DNA from 3 places in the Butyrivibrio sp. ob235 genome. Region 3 is predicted to be linked to each of the others. Evidence: predicted binding sites of a transcription regulator. Region 3 holds the regulator's gene; each other region holds the start of a gene.

Region 1 (10,390 bases), on a different contig from region 3:
AATCACGTTATATCTTATGGAAGTAAGGTCGAGTGAAAGCTTTTTAGCTCTGTCAAGAATCTCAGACAGTCCCTTGGTGCCTGCCACAAGATCTGCGAAAAGTTCCTGTCTGTCGTACTCAGTGCGCTCCAGCATTTCTTCTTCATAGCGCTTTTTCACTTCACGCTCACGGCGCTTTTCTCTTGTTTTCTCAGCAAGATTATCAATCTCTTTTAATAGATTTTCACCGCTTATGGGCTTACTAAGGTAGCTGGACACACCTATCCTTATAGCTTCCTGGGCAAACTGGAAATCTTCGTAACCCGTAAGAAGAATTATCTCTATCCAGGGAAACTGCTCCTTTATCATTCTGCTAAGAGTCAGCCCATCCATAAAGGGCATCTTGATATCTGTGATCACGATATCCGGCTGGAGTTTCTGAATCATGGGATAGGCCACTTCACCGTCTCCCGCTTCGCCGCAGAATTCGTAGCCATGTACTTCCCAGTCTATATTATTTTTAATTCCTTCTCTGACGACAAACTCGTCTTCCACCAAAAAAACTTTCATGTTTCCTCCAAAAAATAGGAATTTCGGAGACATTTCCTATAAGATAAAAACCCTTCCAGGTGTGACACCCGGAAGGGTCAATTCACCCCTCTTCCGTCAGCTTCGCTGACACCTTCCCCCCAGGGGAAGGCTATGAGGGCTCGTTTTACTCGTAGATCTTAGCCTTTTCCTCACCGTTCATAACGCGAAGGGCGCCCTGAGCAAGTGCAAGAAGCTCATCCTCTCCGGGATAAACAGTAACAGGTGCAATAAACTTAACCTTATCTGTCAATCTATCCATAAGTGCAGCATTGTATGCAATACCACCTGTGATGATGATCTGATCAACCTTACCGTCGAGAACAGCTGCTTCGGATCCGATGTTCTTAGCAAGCTGGAAAAGGAATGCATCGATAACGAGCTTTGCCTTCTCATTGCCCTCATCTCTCATCTTAACAACTTCTCTCATGTCGTTGGTGCCGAGCCATGCATTGAAGCCGCCGTTACCAACTGCCATCTTACGAACCTCTGCCTCAGAATATTTACCTGAGAAGCAAAGCTTGATAAGACCGCCTGTAGGAAGACCGCCTGCACGCTCAGGAGACATAGCTCCGTCACCGTCAAGAGCGTTGAATACATCGATGATCTGACCGTTATTGTGAGCACCAACGGAAACACCACCGCCGAGGTGAACTACTACAAGATTGATATCCTCGTACTTTTTGCCGTTTTCCTTAGCAAATCTTCTGGCAACAGCCTTCTGATTCAGAGCATGGAAAATTGAAACTCTGGGGAGCTGAGGAAGACCTGAAACTCTTGCCTCATCGCAGAGCTCATCTACAACAACGGGATCTACTATATAGGAAGGAACACCGATCTCATCAGCGATCTCTTTTGCAAGAAGTCCGCCGAGGTTAGATGCGTGTTCACCCTGAACGCCTGCCTTAAGATCCTTAAGGAGTGCATCGTTAACTTCATAAGTACCGCCCGGGATAGGCTTTACAAGACCGCCGCGGCCTACGATTACGTTAAAAGACTTAACATCAACATTTGACTCTTTAAGGAAATTGAGAATAAGTTCTTTTCTCCAGCCAAGCTGATCTGTGATGTGGTCATACTTTGCAATCTCTTCTGTGGGATGGCGAAGTGTCTCATCCATCTTAAGAGTCTCATCCTCGAAGATACCGAGCTTTGTTGATGTGGAACCGGGATTGATAATTAAACTTTTAATCATGGTTTTCTCTCCTTTTTTATACCCCCTCATCCGGCACTTCGTGCCACCTTCCCCCCAAGGGGAAGGCTATTAGAGGTTCTTCTCTTCTGCTACTACTGCTGCAAGTGCGATAGAGTTGAGCTTAACCTCAACTGAATCGGAACGTGATGTAAGAATAACGGGAGCCTTGGTTCCTGTTAAGATGTTACCGTTTTTAACTGTTGCAAGACGAACGATTGTCTTGTAAGTAAGGTTACCTGCATGGATGTCAGGGAAAAGAAGAATATCAGCGTCGCCGACAATCTTACGATCCTTAGCACCTGCCTTGTGCTCTGCTGCAGAAGGATCAATTGCAAGGTCCATGGAAAGAGGTCCGTCAACGATGCAGTTCTTGATCTCGCCTGCCTCGTTAAGACGTGTGAGCTCAGCTGCCTCAACTGTAACGGGCATCTTGTCGTTTACAACCTCAACTGCTGCAAGAGGAGCAACCTTAGGACAATCAACTCCGCAAGCACGTGCTACGTTAACTGTATACTCGATAATAACCTTTTTATCTTCAAGAGTCGGATAGGGCATGAAAGCAACGTCTGTAAGGAATAAAAGACGATCTATGCCTGGAATCTCAAATACACAAACATGAGAAAGAGGACGACCTGTACGAAGTCCAACCTCTTTATTCAGAACTGACTTAAGGAAGGTCTTGGAATCAAGCTGACCCTTCATGTAAATATCAGCTTTACCGTCATGAACAAGTGAAACTGCAGTTGTAGCTGCCTCTACTGTGTCCTTCACATCAATAATTTCGAACTGGGAAAGATCCATTCCCATACCTGCTGCGATCTTCTCGATCTCATCCTTATCGCCTACAAGGATTGCATCGGCAATGCCGCGCTCCTTAGCAAGCTTAACAGCCTCAAGAACAGGCTCATCCTGTGCGCATGCAACCGCAAGCTTCTTAGTGCTTGCTGTCTTTAACTTTGCAAGAATATCGTCGAAACTCTTACTCATTTGTGTTCCTCCTGATTGTTGAAAAAATAATAATTCTCTGCCATATAATAAAATAATGGCACATCGTTAAAATTTTACCACGATGTGCCACGCATTTCAATCTAACTGGCTTATTTACTCCATTCTTGAGAAGTATTCTTCTATAATATATGTAGGTACTTCGGAATTCATTACATAATTCTTGTCGTCGTCTATCATTTGAAGAAGAACATCGGCAATTTCGGGATCAAACTGGGTTCCCTTTCCATCCTCGATTTCCTGTCTAATCTTCTTCTGCTTCATAACGCAGGAATAATTTCTCTCTGAGCTCATTGCATCATAGGCATCCGCAACACCTATGATTCGCGCCTCCTCAGGAATTGCCATTCCTACGAGACCATCCGGATATCCGCTTCCGTCAAATCTCTCATGATGCCATCTTGCACCCACTGCAAGCCCCGGAATCTCTGTGATGTCCTGGAGGATCTTCGCACCTATCATTGGATGCTTTTTCATAAGGTCGTACTCTTCCTCCTGCAACCCCTCCGGCTTAGCGGTTATGGAGTCGGGAACACCGATTTTACCTATATCATGAAGCAGTCCCATCTGATATATCTCGTACTGCTCCATGCGGCTTTTCCCCATGCGTCTTGCAATCTCCATCGAGTAAAGCGCAACTCTCTCAGAATGCTCTTTTGTATATCTTCCGTTTTCATCAGCAACCCTTGCAAGTGCATGCATAAGCTGATCCGTGATTCTCTTTTGCTGATGATATTTGATTTCAAAATTATCCATTTAATGACTTCCCTTGATTTTCTAATTCCCATCTAAAACAGTTATTAGATTTTAATACATCACAGGGAATTTTAAAAGCCCTCTTTTCTTCTTTGTGCACGAAGTTCAATCCTCTTCTCGGCACCCTGCCACTCAGCCCGCTCAGTTTCGGTGCGCACATTAAGACCGTAGGGAACTGTCGTCGGTCTTCCGTCCTCATCTACGCAAACCTCGGTGAGATATGCTCTGTTAACCACATGTCTCATGCCTGTCCTGAGATCCTCAACATAGGTATCTACACGGACCTCCATAGAGGTGCGGCCTACGTGAGTAATTCTTCCTATAAGAACAACGATATCGTTAAGCTTGATCTCCTGTTTGAACTGCATGTTATCGATTGCAGCAGTAGTTACGGGTGTTCCTGCGTGCCGCAGTGCAACGGTTCCCGCCACCTGGTCGATCCAGCTCATAAGCTCTCCGCCAAAGAGTCTGTCGTAGCCGTTGATCTCATTGTACTGAACAACTCTGGTCCACTCGGTAACCGACTCCTCTACATTTTTACTTGCTATCTGGTGATCTACATGAAAAACACGATTATTCATAACAAGCCTCCGTATGTATAATATTCCCCTCATCCGTCAGCTTCGCTGACACCTTCCCCCAATGGGAAGGCTTTATAGTAAATATTATAACATAACTTGCTATGTGATTACTTAAGACTTAAAACCATTTCTGCGGTTTCAAGAAGAGATGTTCCGGAATCCATGGAACACTTCTGAAGATATTTGTGTGCTTCGGGCTCAGTCATGTTGTGGCGCTCCATAAGGATAGCCTTGGCGCTGTCGATAACCTTCTGGTCCTCGCTGCTCCTGAACCTGCGCTTGTCTTTTATTTTCTTGCGTCTAAGCTGCACGCCCTCAATCATCATCGTAAGGGTTGAATAGAGGTCATCCTTTTTCAGGGGAGTTGGCAGATAGACGATATTTTCATACGCGTGAAGTCCAAGTTCATCCGCTTTCGCAGGGCTTGCCACCAGAAGCATCTTGAAATACGCAGACATATCCTCTGAAAGCTCGGTGCACAGCATGTCGCCCAGCCTTGAGCCGCAAATGACCACGCCGCTACCAAGGTTCTCCATTGCTGTGAGAGCCTGAGCACCGGTCTGGCATACGTAAGCGATTTCAAAACCGCCACGCATCAATATGCTTTTGAAATTCTGCGCATCCGTCTGCTTTGCGAATGCAACGATGATGTTTTGCAAATTGGTACTTCCTTAAAAAAGTTTATTACTGCTTATTCAAATATTCCCTGATTTCCCACTGGGTTACACAGGTGCGGAAGCTCTTCCACTCGCTGCGCTTGGCATCGAGATATCTGTTGAAAACAGCTTCGCCAAGTACCTTCTTTACAAATTTATCCTTCTGATAGCTTTCGATAGCTTCTCCGAGAGTCTCGGGAAGGGTGGAAAGCCTGGTTTTTCTGAGTTCCTCATCGGTCTTATTTTTCAGGTTGACCTTGAGCTCTGCAGGAGGTGTGAGCTCTTTCTTAATTCCATCCATACCCGCTGCCAGTATAAGCGCCAGCGCAAGGTAAGGATTGCAGGCAGCATCCGGGTTTCTAAGCTCAATTCTCGCATTTTTTCCTGTCATTGAAGGAATTCTGATGAGCGCACTCCTGTTGGTTGAAGATGATGACCAGGACACATTTACAGGTGCATCATACCCGGGTACAAGTCTCTTATATGAATTTACAAGAGGATTGGTAACCAGAGTTATTCCACAGATATGGTCAAGGACACCCGCAATAAAATGATTGGCCATGTCCGAAAGCTTTCCGTCCTTTCCGGCGAAAAGGTCGTTACCATCCTCATCCTCACAAAGGATATTGATATGCATACCGGAACCATTCACACCTTCCTTGGGCTTGGGCATAAAAGTGGCATAGAGTCCGTGACGCTTTGCGATGGTTTTGACCGCCATCTTGAAGGTCATGATCATATCTGCCATTCTTGCAGCATCATCCTCGGTGAAATCAATCTCATGCTGGGCAGGTGAAATTTCATGATGAGATGTCGTTATATTAAAATCGAGTTCCTCAAGGTTCATGATAATATCACGGCGCACATTCTCACCCTGATCTGCGGGAGCAAGGTCAAAATAGCCGGCATTCTCATGCGTTCTTGTCGTGGGCTGTCCCTCATCGTCAAGATCAAAAAGGAAAAACTCAAGCTCGGGATCTGCCTTGAAGATAAGTCCCATATCCTTAGCTTCATCAAGGACTCTCTTTAATATTGATCTTGAATCACCTGAAAAAGGCTTTCTGTCTGCGGTATAGACGTCGCAGAACATTCTGGCAACTTTTCCGCTCTGAGGTCTCCAGGGATAAATCTGGAAGCTGTCAAGATCGGGGTAGAGATACATATCGCTCTCAAGGTCTTCAAACTGGTCTCCTGCCAATCCCGTAAAGCCCTCTATTGCAGAACCGTCAAACATGCAGTCGTTGTTAAGTGCGCTCTCCAGCTGCCCGGCGGTTATCGCGATGTTCTTGGGAGTTCCGAAAATGTCGCAGAACTGAAGTCTGATAAAAGCAACATCCTCTTCCTTGACTATTCTAAAGATATCCTTCTTGGTTAGATTACCCATGTCGTCCTCTTTCTGCGCCTTAATATGCGGCGGCGCTGCCGCGTGTATATAAAACTAAAGGCAAAGACACTTATCCCACTGGAATGGCGCCTTTGCCTTTTGTCTACGATAACAGAAAACACAAGCTAACGTCAATCATTTTTGTACGTTTTATTTTCATCTGCGCTTCTTAGACAAAAACTTTGCAAGCTCTGTTTTGATGTTCTTACTGTTATAATGTTCTTCTCTCTTATCCGTCCCTATCGGAATCTCCTTATAAGCTCGGGGAAGAGTCACATTATCACCCTCGAAAGGATGAATTACTCCCGTCTCATCGCCGCAGATTATCGCGCCGTCGCAGAATGCCGAAAGTTCCAAAAGCTGTCCCTCACTGGGGTTTGCACCGGCAAAGCCCGCAAGGCACATGCAGAATTTCTCCCTCACTCCGCTGTAAGCAGATGCCGTATTTATGGGCTTTTCATTGACAAAACTGTCCGCATACTTCTGCAAAACTCCCTCGCTCTCAGAAGGATATTTCTTACTTTGTATTCCATAGGTTCCGTAGGGATTAAGATTAAGGTGCTGTCCTTCTCCGTCAGTCAAAAGTCTTCCGGGACATATAGCAAGACCTCCCAGAACAGTCCTCGGAATTCCTATAAGTATTCCGGAGAGAGCTCCCTTTGCTCCCACAATACCTGCGGTCATCTGATGATTAAAGGATGCGATATTCTCATTTCCGGGAACCGATTTTCCGAAAACAGAAACCGGATAATCACCCACGATTCCGTTAAAGCTTCTCCTTATTACCGACACACCCGCACGATACTGCGGCGAAATCTGAAGCGGTGCGATCTCCTCCAAAAATGCCTCTCCCACACCCTCAAGACTGGGATAGGTAACATCCATATGAAGAAGAATTCCGTCAATACCTTTAAGCGCTGCAGTTTTTATAATCTGAAGTTCATACCTTCCGGGAGCTGATTCGCCGCCTGCGTGAACCGTTCCGGAAATCGTAACTCCCATGCCTTCTCCGGCAAGCTCGGCGTCCTTGATCTCTTCGCAGGTAAACTCGGAAACAGTTCCTCCGCTTTTCACAAAGGAAGAAAGAAACTGGTTATCGCCGATTCTCTCATCATCGTAAAATACTTCGCGAATGTGACCCTTCGTAGCTCCCATGCCGCTTATCACAATCCTAAGTTTTTGATCCGGGCTTGATATAACATAGCTGTCGCGCTCACCACCTGAGGTAAGAGTCTTTGCTCTTGTTACCCCCTGTGCACTGTTTATCTCCGCGATACGATTAGCAACAGCCTGCCTCCTGCCATCATCGGGACTTGGCGGCGGTGCTGCTTTAAGTTTTCCCTGCGCCTCCAGAAGCCTCTTCATGGCACCCTCTGCATGGAAAACCGGATGATCCTCAGGTTTTAATTCAATAAGAGGCTTGTGCGGCTCCTTCGGAATATCCGAGCGATCGAAGTGATAGTATATCTTATATGTCCCTTGTGCCTCTGCAAACCGCATCACCACAAAGGCGGAATTAACATATCCATTCTCCTTGCTCATTTCTACAGCAGTATAGGATCTTATCTGACACTCATCACACTCCAGAACAAGTGTCCCGATTTTTGGACACTGACCGCTGTCGATCAAAAGCTGAAAACTGACAACGCGCTGTCCCTTAGGATTCATAATGATGAAGGAATTCCTCTCCTCATCATCTTTTCTTCTTGAATAAAGATGCTTACCGATTGCACTGTTGTTGAGCCTTTGGCGGCCACTGGTTCGCATGGACATCTCTTTTTCGTTTATGGCTTTTCTCTCAATCTTCTGAATCTCGACGGAGAGTCTGTCCATCTCGGCGAATCTGTCCTTGGCGGGAGCCGGTGAAAAGAGGCCAAATTCCGAAGCCGACAAAAGTTTTATCCTCTGTGCCAAAGTATCGGAAACTCTCTCATGGCTGTATACTCTACTGCCCATACGGGCTCTTTCGATTCTGGTCCAGATAAGTCTGTCATAGGGAAGTTCACTGTAGGCAGAAAAGTCTCCACTTGTTCCTCCTGCCAAGTCTCCCGCAAAAGAAATCTCCGACACCGGAGCATGCTCCTTAAGATATCCTGTCGGTGTGTTATAGGCTATGTAATCAAATTTCCTCAGAGCTTTTATAAATCCGGAAAGTCCCTCTGTCCCCGATGACTTTCTGAAAATATTTCTGATCTCCATATCTTCCCACCAGGGACTTCTGACATCTGCTCCGACAAGAACAAAAACATCACCGTCTATCTCGCCCGATAACTGCTTATTATGCAGGGAATCAAGGAATTTTTTCAGTGATCCCTCCTCAAGAAAATCAGCGGGAGTATAGTAGGGAAGCACAGTTATTGAATTGTTCCCGTGTCTGTAGGTTGCGGGATTATATTTTACATAGGTATTTTTTCTAAGATCTTTAGTGACTGTGGAAAGCGCATTAGGCCCCACATTGCTGTTGCCAAGAAGCACAGCTTCGATTCCTGCTTTTTTAAGTCTTCCGATTATCGCAGGTGAAAACAAATCACCCTCCGGGCGAAGAACATTTGAAGTTTCTCCAAGCTCGTTTGATTTATAGTGAAGCGCAAAGCTCAGCTCTTTTCCGGTCATTCCCGCAAACAGTCCTGCGTGCTTCCCGGAAAAAAGAAGTTCATCTCCCCTTTCACGAAGCCTAGTCTTCACACCATCTATTACATCAGGTCCAAGCGAGGGCAAAATCCGCCCAAGCGTGTAATCGTTCTCAAAATCCCACGCTGCGCGCACCGGCTGTCCTTCATTATTTGCTTTTGCTAAAATATCGAGAATATCGCGAATCCGTGCAAGGTCACGCCCAAAGCCCCTGTCATCATTTGTATCACCGAGCCCTGCATGATAAAAATTCACATGAAAAAGAAATCCGAAATGGATCCTGTGATTCGTCCCCATAAAAAAATCCCCCAAGCAAGTATTATATGAAAATTATACTAGATTTTGGGGGAGTAGTAAAATGGGAAATAGCTGTTTTTTCTATAATATCATTCTGTTTTAAGTGTTTTGAACAGTTCTTCATAATCGAATCCGAACTCACTCCGAATAGTTTTGGGAACCGGATTCCCGGTCCTTTTCAAATAGTTTATGAACTCCTCCGGCCAAATATCCCTGAAATCGCATATGGAATCAAATAAAATGGCATCAGTTGTCTCTTCGACTTCCTGATCGGCATAAGCATCCAGATTGGGTTCTACAAAACTGGCATACAATGCCTCTACTATGTATTTCTTGCCCTCTAAATCAGATAATTCATGCGCAGCAATAAAACTCTGCAGCGCAGAATCATACTCATGCTTATCATATGCTTCAAATGCATTCTTAATGTATTCTTCCCGAGTCATATTGTCTCCAATCTTATCAAGCACCTTATATACATATTTTACCGTCGAAGGCACCCTTTTCCACTTGACATCTGTTAAATTACGCCTTATTCTATAATGCGCTACAAAGAAATACGAGTGTTAAATCCTTCCCACTCGAAATCGGTCGGTATTTTGACCACTAAACCCTAAAGGAGAGAAAAATGAAAAACAATAACGTATTATTTATCACTCAGGCAGCGATGATTGCTGCTATCTATGCTGTGTTAACGGCGATGATTCAGCCGTTCGACCTTGCAAGCGGTGCTATTCAGTTCCGCGTTTCCGAAGCACTTTGTGTACTTCCCTTTTTCACACCCGCTGCAGTACCCGGAGTTATAATTGGGTGCTTTATCAGTAACATTTTTGCAGGTGCAGGAGTGTGGGATATCGTTTTAGGTACATTTGCAACAGCTATTGCGGCTTTTGCTTCCTACAAGCTTAAGGATCACAGATTCCTTGTGACACTTCCTCCGGTTATTTCAAATATGGTAATCGTTCCTTTCATTCTTATTCTGTGCGGTATGGTTCCCGCAACAGTGGCTTCATATTTGTTCACTGCATTTACAGTTGCTATCGGAGAGGTTCTTGCATGTGTTGTACTTGGATCCGTTCTTATCTCAGCACTTTTACCCGTAAGAAACGTTATCTTTGGAAAAGCAGCTGACTACAACAGCAATACTGCTGCTTGAAAGCATCGTAAAACATCAAATCAAAAGAAGGATACTTCAGCAAAATAAGGCTGGATATGATAAAAAGGACACCTCAGAGGAAAAGGTGTCCTTTTATTTTTTATGGCTATATTATCGGCACAACCGAATCGCTTATCTAAGCAAGCTTTGCCAGATCGATCT
Region 2 (10,390 bases), on a different contig from region 3:
GGAAAATGGGAGCATTTAAGACAGGCGAATACAGAAATCTTTTCAGAGAAATCGGGAAATCCGATGAAGAAATAAGCGCTAAGATCAAAGAGTCGGTTCAGACTTTTTTCTATGATGATAATGAGAGAATCTACCACGAAGCCGGGGAGGATATGGGATACTTCACCGACACCGGCAACAATGATGCCAGAACCGAGGGTATGTCCTACGGAATGATGATGTGCGTTCAGCTTGACATGAAGGAAGAGTTTGACCGAATATGGAAGTGGTCCAAGACCTACATGTACATGGACGAGGGTGAAAACGAAGGTTATTTTGCCTGGTCATGTCAGACAAACGGCAAAAAGAACGCCTATGGTCCGGCTCCTGACGGAGAGGAATTCTATGCGATGGCGCTGTTTTTCGCTTCTCACAGATGGGGCGACGGCGAGGGAATTTTCAACTACAGCAGGGAGGCCAGGAACATACTGAGCGCATGCCTTCATAAGGGTGAAAACAGCAGGCCCGGAGCACCCATGTGGAACAGGGAAAACGGACAAATTCTGTTTGTACCCGGATGCCCGCACACTGACCCTTCTTATCATCTGCCTCATTTCTATGAGCTCTTTGCGCTCTGGGCAAACGAGGAGGACAGAGAATTTTTTGCAAGAGCTGCTAAGGTCAGCAGGGAATATCTTGTAAAGGCTTGTCACAAGGACACCGGACTTAGCCCTGAGTATGGCAATTTTGACGGAACACCCATGGATAAGCAGCTCCCCTGGGGACAGTTTGGTGACTTCTTCAGCGATGCCTACAGAACTGCTGCGAATATCGGCCTTGATGCGATCTGGTTCGGTGAGGACTGCGGCCAGCTAGGAGTTCCGCTTAAGATGATGAAATTTTTCGGAACAGATCTTGAGGCTGTCAGATGTGCCTATAAGGTAGACGGGACACCTCTCGAGAGACCTGTGCTTCATCCGCTTGGACTGCTTGCAACAATTGCGCAGGGTGCGCTTGCGATTGATAACCCGGGGGCAAAAGCGGACGGCAGCGATAACGACAAAGCGGGTGCCGACTTTGAGACCGCGCGTAAATGGGTGGAATGGTTCTGGAATCAGCCGCTCAGGAAGGGCGAGCGCAGATACTACGACAACTGTCTCTATATGTTTGCACTTCTGGCGTTGTCTGGGAATTACAGGATTTATTAAAGGAAAAATATGAGTAAGGTTCGCGTTCACGTAAAGTTCAAAGGATATGTGCAGGGAGTGGGTTTCCGCTATACTGCTTTTCATACAGCCAATATGTACGGCCTGACCGGCTGGGTGAAGAATGAGTGGGACGGCTCGGTTACGGCAGAAGCCCAGGGCACAATGGAAGAAATTCAGCAGTGGATCGCCGCCGTCAAATCCGGCACCTACATTGATGTGATGGACATGACCATGGCGACAATTCCTGTTGAAGAAGATGAGCGAACCTTCGAGATTAAGTATTAAGTACGTAATTTGTATTTGAAGTTGATTAGAACAAATTTTATTCATGTAGAAAAATGAAGGCGGAAAGTAATTCAACTTTCTGCCTTTTCGCAATTTACATATTTTATTTAGTTTGTTACTCTTTTTAGTCTTATTTGGAGATTGTGAAAAGCAATATTTTCGCAATTAAGGGGAAAAAGAAAGTTTGTTACTCTGTTTATTATGAAAAAGGAGTAACAAACTTATTATTTATTATGGATTGCGAAAAAATGGCTTCTTTTTATAAGAAAAAGCGCTAAAAAAGAGTAACAAATAAAATAAAAAGCTGTATTTGCGAAGAATCTTACAGTAGCTTCGGCGCTTTATCCTGGATGCTTTCATCGTAATAGACCACGGAAGAATTCAGAATTTTGTAGATTGGCTTCCTTGCGTCAAAAGTCAGTTCGACAACTGCAATTCCGCAGTTGGGGAGAAGGCCGTCGCCCCAGAATTTTGCAAGATCGGATTCACCGCGGACATACATGAGTATGGCTTTACTGAGTGCCCCATGAGCACTTATGAGAACGGTACTATCACAAGAAGCAGAATCGCTTTCGGAAGCTGAAGTATTGTTAGCATTTGCACTCGAGTTGGCCATCGGCTCTATAACATTTATCATGAAATCCTTCGCACGAAGGCAGAGCTCACTCAGAAGCTCGGGATTAGCCGTTTTGTCTTCGGTATTATTAGAGTTCCTCCAGGCGAGAATTTCCTTCTCATATAAATCGGGTGCTGTCTTGAAATATCTGAAAGGACAGTGTTCATCTTCCGTCATCTCAAAAACACTTCCGCCATCCATGAAACCAAAGTGAAGCTCTTTCAATCTGTCATCGGTTGTAATATTGAACGTATTTTGACTTTCATTCAAGTGGCATTCACTGGAAGTAGTGCAGCTATCGCCATTACTTCCGCAAAGTTCCCGCAAAACAATCTCAGCCGTTTCATACGATCTCGAAAGAGGACTCGAATACACCTTATCAAAAGAAACGCCCGCAGCTTTTAGTCCTTTTCCGGTTTCCGTAGCCATCAATTTTCCGAGCTCGTCCAGCGGTATATCAGTCTGCCCCTGAATAAGTCTCTTATTATTCCATGCAGTTGTTCCGTGTCTTAAAATAAATATTTTCATTCTGAAATTCCTTAGTCACAATTAATTGAATTATTTCCTCTACCGTATTTTACGGACGATTGCATCCATAAGCAAGAATAGTTTCAATAAAAATCCCACAGCCCAACTATTTTCTGCTATCATAGACAGGTGGGCAATCTGCCCGGACAAAACACATGAGGGGAACTATACAAAAAAGGAGAGAAAGAGTATGAAAAAAGTAGTAGTAAAAGTTTTGTCACTTATGCTTGCGTTCATGATGGTATTTGGCGCAGTAGGAATGACAGCAAGCGCAGCAAACAAGGACAAGGCTGCGAAGAAGCTTTGCAAAGAGATCAACAAGGGTGGAAACAAGTGCAAGGGTATAACCGGTAACCTCAAGGTTACATATAAAAAAGAGGGCAGCAAATACAACTTCACAATTAAGCTGGATATGCCCTTGGATGCATGGATGTTTGATATGTCAGCAAAAATGCAGCCTAAGGAAATAGGACAGGCCAGAGATTCAGTAAAGAAGGTTTCAAAGACATTCAAGAAAAAGGCTAAGAAAGTCGGCATCAAGAAATCAAGCTGCACATACATAGTTTATGCCAACGGAACAAGAATTTGGGAGTTTAAGGACGGTAAAGTCGTTTACGATAGGTATCAATAAGTGTTTATTATTATTTAATAACATAAACACTCATAAAACCTTGATATAATCTGCATTTTTTAGTAGAATCCAAATGTAGTGCGTAGTAAACGATAAAAATTTATCATACTATAGTAAACACTAACAATAAGGAGGTACTTATGATTTACTCAACAGAGGTAAAAAATATGTGTCCCGTAACACAAGGGGTACATCATGGTGCTGCTCCCATTCCTGAAGAAGCAAAATGGGTTCAGTCCAAAGAGATTAAGGACATTTCCGGTTATACACATGGTATTGGCTGGTGTGCTCCTCAGCAGGGTGGCTGTAAGCTTTCCCTTAATGTTAAGGAAGGTGTCATCCAGGAGGCACTTGTAGAGACTATCGGATGTTCCGGTATGACTCACTCAGCAGCTATGGCAGCTGAAATTCTTCCCGGTCTTACAGTTCTTGAAGCGCTCAATACAGACCTTGTATGTGACGCTATCAACACAGCTATGAGAGAGCTGTTCCTTCAGATTGTTTATGGTAGAACACAGTCTGCATTCTCAGAGGATGGACTTCAGATTGGTGCCGGCCTTGAGGATCTTGGTAAGGGATCACGTTCAATGGTAGGTACTACATATGGTACACTTGACAAGGGACCTCGTTATCTTGAGCTTACAGATGGTTACATCACAGACCTTGCTCTTGATGAGAACGACGAGATCATTGGTTACAAGTATGTTAACTTTGGAAAGATGATGGACTTCATCAAGGCTGGTGACGATGCAAACACAGCTATTGAGAAGGCTAAGGGTCAGTATGGTCGTGTAGCAGACGCTGCAAGATTCATCGATCCCAGAAAACAGTGATAAAGGTAAGGAGGAAAAAATAATGGCTTTATTTGAATCATATGAAAGAAGAGAGCCCCAGATCCTGGCTTGCCTTAAGGAGTATGGCATCTCTTCTATTGAAGAATGTAAAGATATTACAATGGCAGCAGGCATTGATGTTTACAGCCTCATCGAAGGCATTCAGCCTATCTGCTTTGAGAACGCTAAGTGGGCTTACACAGTAGGTGCTGCTATCGCAATCAAGAAGAACTGCCGCAAGGCTGCTGATGCTGCTGCAGCAATCGGTATCGGCCTTCAGGCTTTCTGCATCCCCGGTTCTGTTGCTGACCGTCGAAAGGTTGGTCTTGGCCACGGTAACCTTGGTAAGATGCTTCTTGAAGAGGATACAGAGTGCTTCGCATTCCTTGCAGGTCACGAGTCATTCGCAGCTGCTGAGGGTGCTATCGGTATCGCAGAGAAGGCTAACAAGGTTCGTACAAAGCCTCTTCGCGTTATCCTTAATGGTCTTGGAAAAGACGCTGCACAGATCATTTCCCGTATCAACGGCTTTACATATGTAGAGACAAAGTACAACTACTTCACAGGTGAGGTAGAGGAAGTCTTCAGAAAGTGCTATTCAAAGGATGCAAATTCACCTCGTGCAAAGGTTAACTGCTACGGCGCTAACGATGTACAGGAAGGTGTTGCTATCATGTGGAAGGAGAACGTTGACGTATCTATCACAGGTAACTCAACCAATCCTACAAGATTCCAGCATCCCGTTGCAGGTACTTACAAGAAGGAGCGTACTGAGGCTGGTAAGAAGTACTTCTCAGTTGCTTCAGGTGGTGGTACCGGACGTACACTTCATCCCGATAACATGGCAGCAGGTCCTGCTTCCTACGGTATGACAGATACTATGGGTCGTATGCACTCTGACGCTCAGTTTGCAGGTTCTTCTTCCGTTCCCGCACACGTTGAGATGATGGGTCTTATCGGCGCTGGTAACAACCCGATGGTTGGTATGACTGTTTCTACAGCCGTTTCCATCGAGGAAGCTGCAAAGGCTGGAAAATTCTAAGATCCCGGTATCATAGAATAATTAAAACAAGAATAGAGGCTGTGAGAAGGCATTCCTTTTCACAGCTTCTTTTTTATAATCTTTTACAGAAATTTAAGTTTTAGATAATTCATACTTCACTGCTGCTCCTATACAATAGTATTGTGGGAAATAGGATTCAAATATCCACATGGCACTGCGATATTTCAGCAAAATATAAGGGTGAAGATATGGATTTTTCCGCATTAGTTAATTCATTAAATACAATAGCCTGCGTCCTGTCGGTGGAGAGACTCCCGGACGGAGAGATGGGTGAACTGCGCATTGTTGCGGCTAATGAAAAATATAAAAAAACTATGCCGCCCACCTATTATGACGGAATGATTTATACCGAGCTTTTCCCCAAGGAAAGAAAGTTCGAGCATTTTGTATCATCGGCTGCACTGCGCAATAAGCAGATCCATACCTATGTTGAGGCTAAGGCTATAGGAATGTGGATGGATCAGGTTTATATTCCGCTTGCCTCAGATCGTGACGATATCGGATATTGCATTTTTTCATATGAACTCACAAAGGAAGCGGATCCCGAGAGAATGGGCAATGTTACGATGGACACAGCAGCGTCTGTAATAAAAAGCTGTGCCACTTTCCGTACTTCGGACAATTTCATGGTGGCCGTGGATGAGGTTGTCCGGGAGATTTATGAAAAATGTGATGCGGACAGCGTGACTGTTCTCAGTATAGACGAGCTTACCCATGGACTTAAATATATCGGTGGTAAGACAAAAGATGTAGACGAAGCAGAACATGCGAAGAGGATTGAGAATATTCCGCCTGAGGTTGTTAAGACCTGGGATAAGACAATTGAGAAAAGTAATTGTGTTATTATAACCGATGAGGATGACATGAAAAGCCTGGAGGAAAGAAATCCGGAATGGGCACATTCGCTTAGAGATAATGGAGCAAAAAGCATCTGCTTTGTTCCACTTGTCCAGAATAAGATCACGATTGGATATCTTTACGTAATAAATTTTGATGTTTCGAGAACTATTGAGATTAAGGAACTTCTTGAGCATACTTCGTTTTTCCTGGCTGCGGAGCTTGCAAACCATAATCTTATGGAAAAGATGCGAGAACTCAGTAACATGGATTCACTGACCGGAGTTTTCAACAGAAATGCCATGAATATGAGGGTAGATGCCTTTGTATCAAAAATGGAACTTAGGCTCAGGCCTTACGGAGTGATTTTTATTGACCTGAATGGTCTTAAGTATGTAAACGATAAGTATGGCCACGAAGCAGGCGACCAGATGCTGTGGTCTGCGGCATCTATAATATCCTCCGTCTTTGATACGGATGAGATTTACAGAGCCGGTGGTGATGAGTTTACCATTATCAGCATAAATACCACAGAGGATGCATTTAACGAGAAAATAGATAAGCTTCGTGAAAAAACAACCTATCCTGCAGAGATTACAATGTCTATCGGTAGCCACTTTTCATCAAAAGGTGACGACATCCGTTTAGCCATGAGAAATGCAGATCTTGCCATGTATAAGGATAAAGAGGAATTCTACAAGGAGCACCCTGAACTCAAGAGCAGGAAAATATAAATAGTTGCGGTGTGCTTCAAAATATTGCCGAATATATGCGGCTACCTAGATTGGTCTATCTAGGCAGCCGCTTTTTGTGGTATAATTTATATGGTATGTTGTTTTGTTTAATATGGAGGAGTGTATGAAATTATCTAAGAGAATTTTTGCAGGTATACTTTCCGCAGCGCTTGTATTTACGGCAGTACCTGCTATGAACGCTAGTGCCGCGAAGATCAATTATTCGGGCATATATACAAAAGAAATATCTATTGAACAGCAGGATGAGTCCGAAGCTGTTTTCAATCCGCTGCTTGCCGAGGTATCTGACGGGGATGCGGAGAATGCTCAGTCTGAGAAAGTCCGTGTCATGCCGGGCATGAAATTTGCCATTGCAGCTACCAGATACGGAGCTATCATCAAGACTTCCAAGAACAAATCACAGTTCAAGTACAAAACATCAAATAAAAAGGTTGCAACCGTAACTACGAAGGGTGTTGTAACCACTCTTAAGAAGGGTAAGTGTGACATCACGGTTACCAATAAGAAGGATGGAGTGAAATTCGTTCTTCACCTTACCGTCGCAAAAAAAGTAAAAGTTAGCAGCGTTAAGCTGAATCTTAAGAGTAAAAAGTTTAAGACCAGAAACTATGAAGGAAAGACCTTCCAGCTTACTGCAAAGGTAAAACCTTCGAAGTATTCGAATGTACCTATTCTCTGGGGAAGCACAAACACAAATGTTGCTACGGTTGATGAGAGAGGACTTGTTACTTTGCAGGGATATGGCGACTGCCAGATCTATTGCAGGGCAGGCTCCAACAATAAGGCAGCAAGCTGCAAGGTTTTGGTTATCGATCCCGATGCACCCAAGGAAAACAATAATAATGGCAGCATCTGTTCACTTACATACAACACCGGTAAGCTTGTGGATATCTCAAGCCATAATACCGTTAATGACTGGAAGCAGCTTAAGAACAGCTGCGACGGAGTTATTATCCGTGTGGGTTATCGCGGATACGGCAGCGGTGCTCTTGTAGAGGATTCCAAGTTCAGAAGTAATGTTTATAACTGCCAGCAGTACGGAATTCCTTACTCTTTCTACTTCTTTACCACAGCTGTAAACGAAGCAGAGGGTGCGGAGGAAGCTAACTGGATTGCCAATACCATAAGCGGACTTAATACATCGATGCCTGTATTTATCGATGTTGAGAGCAGTGGCACAGGCTCCGGCAGATCGGATAATATGAGCGTTGCTCAGAGAACAGCCGCAGTAAAGGCTACGGTTTCTCAGCTTTATGCAAGAGGCATCACCGGTGGTGTTTATTCATCAACCTGGTGGTACAATAACAGACTTGATATGAGTCAGCTGCAGTACCCTCTCTGGGTAGCAGATTACCGCGGATATTGCGGATATGACCAGGGCAATAAATTTGCATGGCAGTTTACATCAAACGGTACAGGCTACGGCGTTGCAAACAGATGTGACGTATCGGAGTGGTATCAGTAAGTTACAAGGAGCATTACGATGTCAGACAATTTCATGGGAGATATTTACAACGACTTCTTCGGCCCGGGATCAGGCGGAGACGGAAAACCGCCGGTATTTGATGATCCGAAGAAGGAAGAGAGCATAAGAAGGAAGGTCAGCAGGGACTTTGAAAATCTGAAAAAAGGTGAAGAGAACATAGGTCCTAAGTACCCTGAGGAAAACAGCCCCGCTAAGCCTGAATCCGGAAATGCAGGCAGAAAAACCGAACATTATCAGGATGCCAACGAGGCACTTGAAGAGGCGAGAAAACTTTTCGAAAACAAGAACAAGCCCGTTCCTCCGGCACCTACAGCAGTGTCAACAGGAGATGCAGCACCTAAGCAGGAGCAAAAGCCAGAGGAACCTGAGACAGATCCGATGGAAGATCTGAATTCTCTGATAGGTCTTTCCTCCATCAAGCACGATGTTAAGGAACTTACCGATTTTGCCAAGGTTCAGAAGCTACGAAGAGACGAAGGTATGAAGTCCGTACCTGTATCACTTCACCTGGTATTTACAGGTAATCCCGGAACAGGTAAAACAACAGTTGCCCGCATTATTTCCAGGATTTACAAGCAGATTGGTGTTCTTTCCAAGGGACAGCTCGTCGAGGTTGACCGCTCCGGTCTAGTAGCAGGTTATGTCGGACAGACAGCTCTTAAGACTCAGGAGAAGATAAATCAGGCTCTCGGCGGAGTACTTTTCATAGATGAAGCTTATGCGCTTTCTCAGGAAAATGATGCCTTCGGTCAGGAGGCAATCGATACGATCCTCAAGGCTATGGAGGATCACAGAGATGATCTCGTTGTTATTGTTGCAGGTTACACGGAACCGATGGAGAACTTTATAAACTCCAATCCCGGCCTTAAGTCCCGCTTCAACAAGTATATTGAATTCCCGGATTACTCTGTGGATGAACTTGAAGAGATCTTCAACATGAACCTCAAGAAGTATGAATACGAGGTGGAAGAGGATGCCAAGAAGCACATACGTGAGATGATCAGTCAGAGAAAACTCACCCGTCTTGAGAATTTTGCTAATGCGCGTGAGGTTAGAAATCTTTTCGAGGAAATCGTGACCAACCAGGCCAGAAGAATCGCGAAGCTTGAAAATCCCACTCCAGAGGACATCAAGCTTATCACTTCTGAAGACCTCATTGATAAGAGTCTTCAGGAAGATAAGAATGATGATAAGAAATCAGAAGTTGAAGACCTTCTGGTTCAGGAAACCACCGACAGCACTGATGGTGGGACCGAGAAGGAAGACCATGAGAACAGTACAGATCTCGATGCGGCCTCCGAGAAGGAAACCGATGAGGAGAACGGTACCGTCGAAACCGATGCGGACAAACTTGAAGGGGACGCTCTTTAATAAGCGATCACTGATGATATTCGGTATCGCATCATAGGGGGCAACGCCCATGTCGGCATTCATGTAAAGAGATGCCGCAATTACAAAGCACAGTAGTGCCACTATAAATACAACAGCTCTGTAGGGCCATTCCCGGAATACAAATTCGGGGATGGTCTTTTTCCATATCCATCTGCAAAAATCAGAAATGTATCCGATGAATACCATGTTCGCGATGGTGCCGGGACCGATCTGGTGACGGTCAAACAGTACAACAAAAACGAAGAGTACCAAATTGAGCAGTACCTGCCAGGTTCCGAATAAAATTCCAAGACGACTTGAAATAGTAAGGTTCATGAAGGTGCAGGGATCGGTTCCAAGATTTACTTCAATCAAGAAGGACAGGAAAAAGCCCATAAAGAAAACACCAAGCGTCATTATGCCAAGTTTTTTTATTTTTTCTGAATCCATAAATAAATCTCCTATCAAAAATCGCAATCGTTCCTATTTTGCTTTATTTTTCATGGAATGTAAAGGAATACTTTAAATACTCTTAAAAAAACATAAAAACGCACTTTAAGCTTGATTTTCGTTGTAGAATAAAAATGATGTATAAGGGAGGATGCTATGAATATCTATCTGTGCAAGCCTGACGAAACACTTGAGCAGGCACTTGAAGCTGTTATGGAAAAAGATCCTGACGGAAGAAAATTTACCTGTGATGAAGAAAAGGACAGGTGCTATATCGGGGATGAGGCATTTGCCAATGCGCCTGTAATAGTAAATAAAAATAATCAGTACTATGCACTGAAGCAAGTA
Region 3 (10,390 bases):
GCTGTTCATGCACTGAAAAGTTCAGCCAGGCTGCTTGGTGCGATGAAGCTTTCTGAAGATGCCGCATATCTTGAAAAATGCGGTAATGATGAGAGTACTGAAGAGATAAAGGGAAAGACTCCTGAGCTTTTAGCTCTTTACAGAAGCTATAAGGATAAACTTCAGCCCGCAATTGAAAAGAGCGAAGAAACTGACCTTCCTGAAATACCGGTAGATGAACTTGAAGGCGCTTTTTCAGATATGAAAGAATTATTGGAAGCCTACGATTTTGACACGGCTGATGGAATAATGAAGATGCTGTCCGATTACAGTATTCCGGATGACTATAAAGATAAATATAATAAAATTGTGGAATTGATGGCTGCTGTTGATAGAGATGCACTTCTGGAACTTCTTTAAAATATGAGAGGGGTTTTTATGGATAAACGAGTACTGCTTGTGGGTGGTAAGAAGAGCTTTATGGTAACTTCGATTGAAAAGGAGCTTAAGGCGGAAGACTTTGAGGTAATTCGCGCGGATGCAGATGTAACTCAGATTGAAAGAATGGAAGATAAACCGTCTGTATATCTTATTTATGTTGATGACATTGATGAGATGCTGGAGCTTTTTGTGTATCTGAAGGATAAATCAGTTGAAGATGATATCTCCATAAGTGTGATAGGATCCAGTGATGAACTTGAAAAGATATATTCAAAAATCTCACAGGACAGAATCGCTGCGGTTTTTGAGAGACCGGTCAATGTAAAAGAGCTCGGAAGTAAAATGACTGCTGTTGTCCAGAATGAGGAAGTGCGCCTGCAGAAAAAGAAGATTCTTGTTGTTGATGATGACGGCACAATGCTGAGGACAATTAAGAGCTGGCTGTCGGAAAAGTATCAGGTCTTCATGGTGAATTCCGGAATGAATGCCATCACTTTCCTTGCTAAGAACAAGGTTGACTTAATTCTGCTTGATTATGAGATGCCCGTTATTACAGGGCCCAAGGTTCTTGAGATGCTTCGTAGCGAGTCAGGAACAAGTGATATACCTGTTATGTTTCTTACCGTTAAAAATGATAAGGAGAGCGTAGCTCAGGTCATTTCACTTAAACCTGAGAAATATCTGCTTAAAACCATGCCTCCTGCTGATCTTATCGCCAATATCGATGAGTTTTTCGAAAAGCAGAAAATAAAGAATTATAAGTGAGGTTTTTATGTCGCTTTATGCACTTGGTGATCTGCACCTTTCCTTTCAGTCCGACAAGAATATGGATATTTTCGGGAAGGTGTGGAAGAACCATGAAAAGAAGATAGAAAAAAATTGCAATAAGATGATCACTGACGATGATACGCTTGTGCTGGTCGGGGATCATACCTGGGGCAAGGGACTTGAGAACTGTGAAAAGGACTTTGAGTTTATAGAAAAACTCCCGGGAAGAAAAATACTTATTCGCGGAAATCATGATAATTTCTGGAACGCTAAGAAAACCCAGCGCCTTAATGATATGTTTAATGGAAGGCTTTTGTTTTTACAAAATAACTACTATCCCTATGGGGACTACGCACTGGTAGGGACCAAGGGATATTGTTATGAAGGATTCGATACAAGGCAGCACGCCGATATGCTGATTGAACGTGAGGCAAAAAGATTAAAGATATCATTTGAAGCGGCCAGGGCAGACGGTTTTGAGAAGTTTATAATGTTCCTGCACTATCCGCCAACTTCAATTGATGAAAGAACAAGCAGATTTACTTTTATGGCGAAGGCCTACGGAGCAGAGCAGGTGATTTATGCTCATTGTCATGGAAAAGAGAGATTTCATGACAGTCTTTTGGGAAAAATTGACGGTATAAAATATAGTCTCGTTTCCGGGGACTATCTAGATTTCAAGCCTTTGAAAATTCTTTAACAAAGAGTTTCCAAAGGCTCATTTTATGGGAAAAATGGGTATCTTAAATCGTGGATATATGATATTATGTTACATGTAGTAGGAGTTTGCGCATTGATGAGACAGGAGAGAAATGTGATGCCGCATCGTGCGCTATAATTATGCAATTTTTTAGAAAGTAGGTTATTTCTTATGGGTAACAGTATTAAAGACTGGAAAATCGGTGACCCGATGATCAATGAGAATGATTATTGGCAGGATCCAAATTATGTGGCAGAGGATCCCGAGAAGGAGCAGCTTGTTTTAAAGCTTGCATCCATGATTACCGATCGCTATGCGAAGAAGCTTTTGGGAAAGCTTAACAACAGAGACCCCGAGTATTGGATGCTTGACCTTATTCTTAATAAAGAGCAAGTTAAGTTCCTTATCAACTTTAAGAAGACTCGTGTGCCTTACAGTATTGAGGAACTTGCCTCAATGAACAATATGAGCGTCGAAGATGCTCAGAAGATGATAGATCGACTTGTATGGATCGGTATTGTCGAGATGAATCGTGCCAAGACTGCAGATAAGCACAAGCAGTATGAGCTTCCGATTTTCGTACCCGGTTCTGCCGAGTTCATGATGATGCAGGATAAGCTTACGGATGAATTCCCGCAGCTTGCAACATTCTTTAATCTTATGACACAGCTTCCGCTTGGCGGCATTACTCAGATGGTTCCTCCCGGAGGAGCAGGTGTAGGTATGCACGTTATTCCTGTTGAGAAAGCTATCAGCATTGAGAATACATCAGTCCCTGTTGAGCATCTTTCAAGATGGATTGATATGTATGATAAATACGGTATCTCCGAGTGTTCCTGCAGAAAACAGCAGACAATGCGCGGAGAGGGAAGCGGTGAGATTCGCGGTGACTACTGTATCGGAATGGGCGATATGGCTGAGTATATGGAAAGCCGTGGAATTGGCCATTATGTAAGCAAGGAAGAAGTTTACGAGATTCTTGAGCGTGCAGAGCGCCACGGATATGTTCACCAGATTACAAATATCGATGGAGAAGGAAAAATAGTTGCTATCTGTAACTGTGCTCCCGGTGTATGTAATGCACTTCGTACATCACAGCTTTACAACACACCCAACCTTTCTGCATCTGCATACCGCGCACATGTCGAGAAGGATAAGTGCGTTGCCTGCGGAAAATGTGTTGAGGTATGTCCTGCAGGTGCAGCTAAGCTTGGTCAGAAGCTTTGCAAAAAGGATGGCTCACAGGTTACTTATCCTAAACAGGAACTTCCTAATTCCAAGAAGTGGGGACCTGAAAAGTGGAATTACAATTATCGTGATGACAATAAAGTGAACTGCTATGAAACAGGTACAGCTCCCTGTAAGACAGCATGCCCCGTACATCTTTCCGTTCAGGGATATATCAAGATGGCTGCAGAAGGAAGATATGAGGATGCCCTTAAGCTTATAAAGCAGGATAATCCGCTTCCGATGATCTGTGGTGCTGTATGTAACAGACGCTGTGAGGATGCTTGTACAAGAGGTACTATCGATCAGCCTCTGGCTATCGATGAAATCAAGAAGTTCATAGCTTCTCTTGATCTTGAGAAGGATTCAAGATATGTTCCGCTTTGCGAGAAGCACGACGGCGGAATGTGGTCAGATGACTACAAGATGGCTATTATCGGGGGAGGCCCCGCAGGACTTTCCGCAGCATATTTCCTCAGAAGAGACGGTTATCCGGTAACAGTATTCGAGAAGGAAAAGAGACCAGGTGGAATGCTTATGAACGGTATTCCCAGCTATCGTCTTGAAAAAGATATCATCGAGGCCGAGATTGACGTTATGAAGCAGATGGGCGTAGAGTTCAAGTGCGGCGTTGAAGTAGGTAAGGATGTTACTATCGAGGAACTCAGGAAACAGGGGTATAAGGCATTTTTCCTTGCAATCGGATGCCAGGGCGGAAGACTTGCAGGTGTTCCCGGTGAGGACGCTGAGGGAGTTCAGACAGGTGTTGATTTCCTCAGAAAGGTTAACCTTGATCACAGTGTAAGATTAAATGGCGACACTGTTGTTGTCGGCGGTGGTAACGTAGCAATCGACGTTGCAAGAACTGCAGTAAGAGCAGGTGCTACAAAGGTGACAATGCTTTGCCTTGAGAGTGAAAAAGAAATGCCTGCCGCAAAGGATGAAGTTGAGGAAGCTAAAGAAGAAGGCATTGAAGTATTAAACGGATGGGGGCCTAAGGAAATTCTTACTGAAAACGGTAAGGTTACAGGCATAGTATTCAAAAAATGTACTTCTGTAAAGGATCCTGACGGAAGATTCAATCCTAAGTACGATGAGAACGAGACCATCACTATTAAATGTGAGAACGTTCTTCAGTCCATTGGACAGTCAATTGTATGGGGTGACCTTCTTAAGGGAACCAAGGTTGAACTTCGTCCTAACGGTGGAGTTATTGCTGATTCACTTACACTTCAGACTGCAGAGCCTGATATTTTTGCAGGCGGAGATGTATTTACAGGTCCCAGATTTGCAATTGATGCTATCGCAGGTGGTAGAGAAGCATGCGTTTCAATGAACCGTTTTGTACATCCCGGAAACAGACTTGACCTTGCAAGAGACAGAAGAGAGTTTATAGAACTTGATAAGGATGATATACTTGTTGAGAGCTTTGACAATGCTCCGCGTCAAATTCCTGGCAAAAAAGCCGGAATTGCAAAGGATACCTTTGACGATCTTCGCCTTACCCTCACAGAGGAGCAGGTAAAGAAAGAGGCAAACAGATGCCTTGGATGCGGTGCAACTACTGTTGATGAAAACAAATGTATCGGTTGCGGTCTGTGCACAACAAAATGCGAATTTGATGCAATTCATCTTAGCAGGGATATACCTGAAGCAAGTACTATGGTAAGATCAGAGGATAAGCTCAAAATGGTCGGACCGTATGCTGCGAAGCGTGCGGCCAAAATAGTAATTAACAAGGTGAAAGGTAACAAATAATTTTGGTACTAAACTGTCATGATCTTTCAAAATCCTTCGATGGTAAGGATGTTTTGAAGGGAGTATCTTTTCATATTGAGGATAACGAGAAGGCTGCGATAGTAGGAATAAACGGTGCAGGGAAGACGACGCTCATCAGAATGATTATTGGTGAGCTTACTCCCGATACCGGATCGGTTACGTTCTCAAGAGACACGACTTTTGGATATCTTGCTCAGAATCAGAACATAGACAGTGCGCACAGCATCTATGAAGAGCTTCGCGAGATGAAAAGGGATGTTATTGATCTGGAGACTGAGATACGAGCTGCGGAAGCTCAGATGGATATTCTTCGCGGCGAAGAACTTGATCTGCTCATGGAACGCTATGCTCAGATGAACCACGAATTCCAGCTTAAAAACGGTTATGCCTGGGAGAGTGAGGTCATTGGTGTAGCAAAAGGTCTCGGATTTTCTGAGGATGAATTCGATAAGAAAACATCGACGCTTTCCGGAGGGCAGAAGACCAGAGTGGCTTTGGGTAAGCTTCTTTTGCAGAGCCCGGATCTTATAATTCTCGATGAGCCTACAAACCATCTCGATATGAACTCCATAAGGTGGCTTGAGGGTTATCTTATGAATTATAAGGGTGCAGTGCTTATTGTATCCCATGACAGATACTTTCTGGATCGTATCGCCCAAAAAGTGATCGAAATAGATCAGACAAATGCTGATGTTTATATTGGAAACTATACTGCATATGCTAAAAAACGCGAGCAGATCAGAGCTGCCAAGCTGAAGGCATATCTGAATCAGCAGGCAGAAATTAAGCATCAGGAAGAAGTTATAGATAAGCTTAAACAGTTTAACCGTGAAAAGAGTATCAAACGTGCCGAGAGCAGAGAGAAGATGCTCGATAAGATAGAACGTCTTGAGAAGCCCACGGAGGTAAGGGATGATATGCGTATAACCCTTACACCTAACTGCGTGAGCGGTAATGACGTAATGCATGTTGAGAGTATTGCCAAATCCTTTGGAAATGAGCAGCTCTTTAAGGATATTTCTTTTGATATTAAGAGGGGTGAGCGTGTTGCAATTATCGGCGATAACGGAACCGGTAAGACAACAATGCTTAAAATCATTAATGGCATGGAGACTCTTGATGAAGGAGAAATCATTCTCGGTGTAAAGGTTCATGTCGGTTATTACGATCAGGAACATCAGGTTCTTCACAATGAAAAGACTCTTTTTGAAGAATTATCCGATGCATATCCGTCAATGAATAATACTGAGATCAGGAACACTCTTGCAGCGTTTCTTTTTACCGGTGATGATGTGTTTAAACGCATCGGAGATCTTTCCGGTGGAGAGAAGGGAAGGGTTTCACTTGCAAAGCTTATGCTTTCAGAAGCTAATTTCCTGATTCTCGATGAGCCTACGAACCACCTAGATATTACCAGCAAGGAAATTCTTGAGGATGCTCTTTGCGGATATGAAGGAACTGTTTTATATGTCAGCCATGACAGATATTTTATAAACAAAACAGCGACCAGAATACTTGATCTTACTCACGGATCACTGGTTAATTATATTGGTAACTACGATTACTATATGGAGCATTGTGAGGAACAGACAGCTCGTGCTATTGCTGAAAAAGGAGATAATTCCTCTTTTGGCAGAGGAATCGAGATGGATTCCGCAGATGCTGTTTCAGGTTCGGGGTTTGGCAAGCTTGCTTCAAAAGGAAGTACTTCCGATGCTGATTCCGGTTCAGGTGCAGCAGACTGGAAAGCACAAAAAGAAGAAGCAGCAAGAAAGCGTAAACAGGAAGCTGCTCTGAAAAAATGTGAAGATGAGATAGCTAAGTTGGAAGAGAGGAATGAGATAATAAATGAAGAACTCTCAGATCCTGATGTAGCGACCGATCTTGCTAAGGTTCGAAAGCTATCCGATGAACTTTCATCAAACGAAGAACGCCTTTCGGAACTCTATGATGAATGGGAAACCTTATCTGAGTAATCAAAAAAGAAGCTCTTTCAAGGACTAACTTGGAAGAACTTCTTTTTTACTTTTCTCATTTAAAACCCTTATGCAAAAGCATCAAAGGAACTACCGGGTTGACTGTAGGAATAACCTGACATATCACGTCCGTAACCTACCGTTGTGTTACCGAATTTTGAAGCAATCTGATTATATTGCTGGCTTACTTTCAGAGCTTCATCCTTGCCATCGGTACTGGCAACTTCACCGACTTTTACTTCCTGAGCATTAGGATAAACGACAGGAGCAACAGTGGCGATATCACCAACAGCCTTATGCTTGTCATACACATCCGATACAGGAGCCTGATTGGATACTGTATAATTCATAGGCCTTGCCTGGTACATATTGTAAGCACCTAATCCATCAATTGACATTCCCATATTTTTATCTCCAACTTCTAAAAAACTACATAGGAAGATATGGTTATTATAATTTCCAATTCGAAACAATTCATAAACTGGGTATTAAAGAAAAAATAAAAATGCATATTTCTGAAAACTAATTTCATCAGATATTATCTACGTTGAAACATATTTTCAAATTTGTATTAATGACAAATAAAATTATTGTAAAGTCAATTTATAAGATTGACGAAAATTTAACAGATAGTATAATTAAAATTAGCCGAATTTACAGGGTAATAAATAACATAATTTTTTCGGTGTCAGTCATGGAGGATGTATGGCGAGAAAAGAAATATCTCAGGCTGTTATCAGCCGATTGCCCCGCTATTTCAGATACTTAGGTGAACTGAAAAGTCAGGGAATAGATAGAGTTTCATCTCAGGAACTCAGCGATATTATGAAGGTTACTGCTTCACAGATCAGGCAGGATTTTAATAATTTCGGAGGCTTCGGACAACAAGGCTACGGCTATAATGTTGAGTACTTATATGAGGAAATAGGTAAGATACTCGGCCTTGACAGGGAGCATACACTTATCATTATTGGGGCAGGTCATCTTGGACAGGCTCTTTCCGGTTATAACAATTTCTTCAACAGAGGATTTATATTTAAAGGAGCTTTTGATTTAAATCCTAAGCTTCATGGTAAGAAAATACGTGATATTGAGATCAGACCTGTCGAAGAGATTGAACAGTTTGTAAAAGAAAATAAGATAGAGATTGCGGTCCTTGCAATACCTAAGGATCAGGCTGTTCCTATGGCGGATAAACTTGTAAAATGCGGCATAAAGGCTATATGGAATTTCGCACATGTTGATCTTGATCTTCCTGAGAATGTTCAGGTCGAAAATGTTCATCTGTCAGATTCGCTTATGAAACTTTCATATAGCATTGATAGATATGAAAATAATCACAACTCCAGGAAATAACAAGTGATTTAAACCGCTTGGAGGATGCCGGTATGGCTAATAACGACTATTCTGATGCTCTTGTCGGAAAGGATATTCCGATTCTTTCCAAGGATGAAAAATGGCAACAGCTTTTCCTTCTTAGTCCCAAAACTCCCAAAATAAAGGAGCTTGAGGCTGAGCTTAATAAGCTTGTGAACATACAGGAAAAGACAAGGGAAAAAATTAAGGACATAAAGAGGCTTAAGAAAAAGCTTCTCGGTGAGATTGTTGTCCTAAGAGATGATGCGGGAAAGAATCCAAAGAGGCGGAAGAAGATTGAGGCCGAAATTGATGATCATACACGCCTTATCAAGGAGTGCAATGATAAGATAGAGGAGTGCGAGGACGATATGCTCGGACTTCCCAGAGAGATTTATCAGATCGATTATCAGCTCATGATCGAGACGATGAATATCTTTTATAAAAGAATGCATGATAATACCCTCGAAATCGATGCTGTTGATGAGTGGATATCAAAAGTAAGGGTACAGCTGAAAAAGAATATTATCCGAATGCAGGAAAAAGAGCTCGAAAACTTTAATGTATATTCCTATATGCACAACATTTTCGGACCTGAAGTTATTGATCTCTTTGATCTAAAGTACGATCCTGAAAAACGACACCCTGTAATCAGACCCGGAATGACTGAACGCGATGGGATAATAGTAGAAGATGAAAAATTTACCGATAATTGATAAAAATTCAAATTATGTTGTAAGCGCTGCCGAGATGAAGCGATGTGATGCGGCTACAATCTCCGAGTTCGGAGTGCCGCAGGATGTTCTTATGGAAAGGGCGGCGCTTTCTATATGCAAATATGTAAAAAAAGCTCTTCCGGAGGGTGGTAAGGTTCTGATTCTTGCGGGAAGCGGGAATAACGGCGGTGATGGAATTGCAGCGGCCAGACTTCTTTTTCAGGATAAAATACCTGTCACGCTTGTTCTTGTTAATCACAGTCTAAGTGATAAGGCTTCAAATACAAAAAGGACTTCCGCATGTAGCTCACAGCTGAAAATAGCATTGTCCTATGGCCTTAATGTCGTGGATTTTGATCAGTCCAAACTTGGCTCTCAAATAAAAAAATGTGACGTAATAATTGATGCCATGCTGGGAATAGGCTGCTCAAGGGACCTTACGGGGGATTATTCAGCCGCGGTATGGGAAATCAATTATTCAAGAGAAGATTATGATGGGAAATTCCCACATGTTATAGCAGCTGACATACCAACAGGTATTAATTCGGATACGGGGCAGGTACATGGCTATGCAATAAGGGCAGATGAGACAGTGACCTTTGGCTTTTTGAAAATGGGGCTTGTTTTTTATCCTGGAGCTGCTCATGCAGGTGAGATACATATAGTGAATGTGGGTATCACTGAGGATGGCTTTTTGAAGGATTATCCCAAATTTAAGTATGTTGACATCCCTGATAAAAAGGAAATCCCGGTTAAGCTGCTGCCGCCAAGAAATCCTGCGGGTAATAAAGGTTCGTTTGGGAAAGTTCTTGTGGTTGCCGGAAGTAAAAAAATAAGCGGTGCATGCATAATGGCTGCTGAGAGCTGCATTCGAAGCGGTGCCGGCATGATAAAGGTTTATACAGATGAGGCAAATCTCTCGGCTATTCAGACACTTCTGCCTGAAGCCATGACGGATACTTATACCGAAGAGGGATTCAATCTTTCTGATACTATTGAATATAGCAAAAGCAAAGAAGCTCTTATTTCAGCAATCGGATGGGCGGATGCTATAATATGCGGACCGGGAATAGGAATCAATAATTCTGCAAAAGAAATCATGAAGATTATTCTTCAAAATGCTGTGCTCCCTCTTATTCTTGATGCGGATGCACTTAATATCATATCATCCGAAAAAGATATAAGAGATCTTGTTTGCGCATACAATGCAGATATTATTATGACGCCTCATCTGGCTGAGTTTTCAAGACTTAGCGGTAAGGATATACATGATTGCAGGACTTGTATCATGGATGAGACGGCAAGACTTGCAAAAGAATTTCATGCGAGTATTATATGTAAGGACGCACGAAGTGTTATTTCCGACGGAGAAAGAAATTTTATTAATATAAGCGGAAATGATGGAATGGCGACTGCAGGAAGTGGTGATGTTCTTGCAGGTCTTTTGG

The links. Region 3 encodes Rex, which represses fermentation and respiration genes when NADH is low (regulators of the CRP and FNR family bind a similar motif). Its sites were predicted from a motif close to ATTGTTAANTANTTAACAAT; they were not measured.
Region 1: ptb (phosphate butyryltransferase) is a predicted target of Rex. The motif match lies at 2,764-2,783, and genes of this name have one in related genera.
Region 2: BMW61_RS04045 (iron-sulfur cluster assembly scaffold protein) is a predicted target of Rex. The motif match lies at 3,336-3,355, and genes of this name have one in related genera.

The regions. Positions count from the first base shown of each region.
Region 1 covers NZ_FOBE01000002.1:48,259-58,648, reverse strand. The annotation lists gene BMW61_RS02785 (response regulator transcription factor) at 1-549, opposite strand, end outside; gene buk (butyrate kinase) at 695-1,762, opposite strand; gene ptb (phosphate butyryltransferase) at 1,832-2,749, opposite strand; gene BMW61_RS02770 (HD-GYP domain-containing protein) at 2,864-3,523, opposite strand; gene BMW61_RS02765 (acyl-CoA thioesterase) at 3,595-4,104, opposite strand; gene BMW61_RS02760 (ANTAR domain-containing response regulator) at 4,212-4,763, opposite strand; gene glnA (type I glutamate--ammonia ligase) at 4,789-6,144, opposite strand; gene BMW61_RS02750 (hypothetical protein) at 6,301-9,072, opposite strand; gene BMW61_RS02745 (hypothetical protein) at 9,162-9,518, opposite strand; gene BMW61_RS02740 (QueT transporter family protein) at 9,701-10,228, shown strand; gene BMW61_RS02735 (hypothetical protein) at 10,365-10,390, opposite strand, start outside.
Region 2 covers NZ_FOBE01000002.1:362,481-372,870, forward strand. The annotation lists gene BMW61_RS04025 (glycosyl hydrolase family 8) at 6-1,187, shown strand; gene BMW61_RS04030 (acylphosphatase) at 1,197-1,472, shown strand; gene BMW61_RS04035 (histidine phosphatase family protein) at 1,795-2,616, opposite strand; gene BMW61_RS04040 (hypothetical protein) at 2,807-3,247, shown strand; gene BMW61_RS04045 (iron-sulfur cluster assembly scaffold protein) at 3,388-4,080, shown strand; gene BMW61_RS04050 (GGGtGRT protein) at 4,103-5,122, shown strand; gene BMW61_RS04055 (sensor domain-containing diguanylate cyclase) at 5,332-6,714, shown strand; gene BMW61_RS04060 (GH25 family lysozyme) at 6,839-8,200, shown strand; partial or broken gene BMW61_RS23030 (AAA family ATPase) at 8,702-9,364, shown strand; gene BMW61_RS23035 (YczE/YyaS/YitT family protein) at 9,419-10,042, opposite strand; gene BMW61_RS04075 (hypothetical protein) at 10,199-10,390, shown strand, end outside.
Region 3 covers NZ_FOBE01000001.1:104,957-115,346, forward strand. The annotation lists gene BMW61_RS00425 (response regulator) at 1-399, shown strand, start outside; gene BMW61_RS00430 (response regulator) at 418-1,185, shown strand; gene BMW61_RS00435 (metallophosphoesterase) at 1,193-1,888, shown strand; gene BMW61_RS00440 (FAD-dependent oxidoreductase) at 2,099-4,873, shown strand; gene BMW61_RS00445 (ABC-F family ATP-binding cassette domain-containing protein) at 4,876-6,870, shown strand; gene BMW61_RS00450 (hypothetical protein) at 6,939-7,274, opposite strand; gene BMW61_RS00455 (redox-sensing transcriptional repressor Rex) at 7,576-8,226, shown strand; gene BMW61_RS00460 (hypothetical protein) at 8,259-8,942, shown strand; gene BMW61_RS00465 (NAD(P)H-hydrate dehydratase) at 8,920-10,390, shown strand, end outside.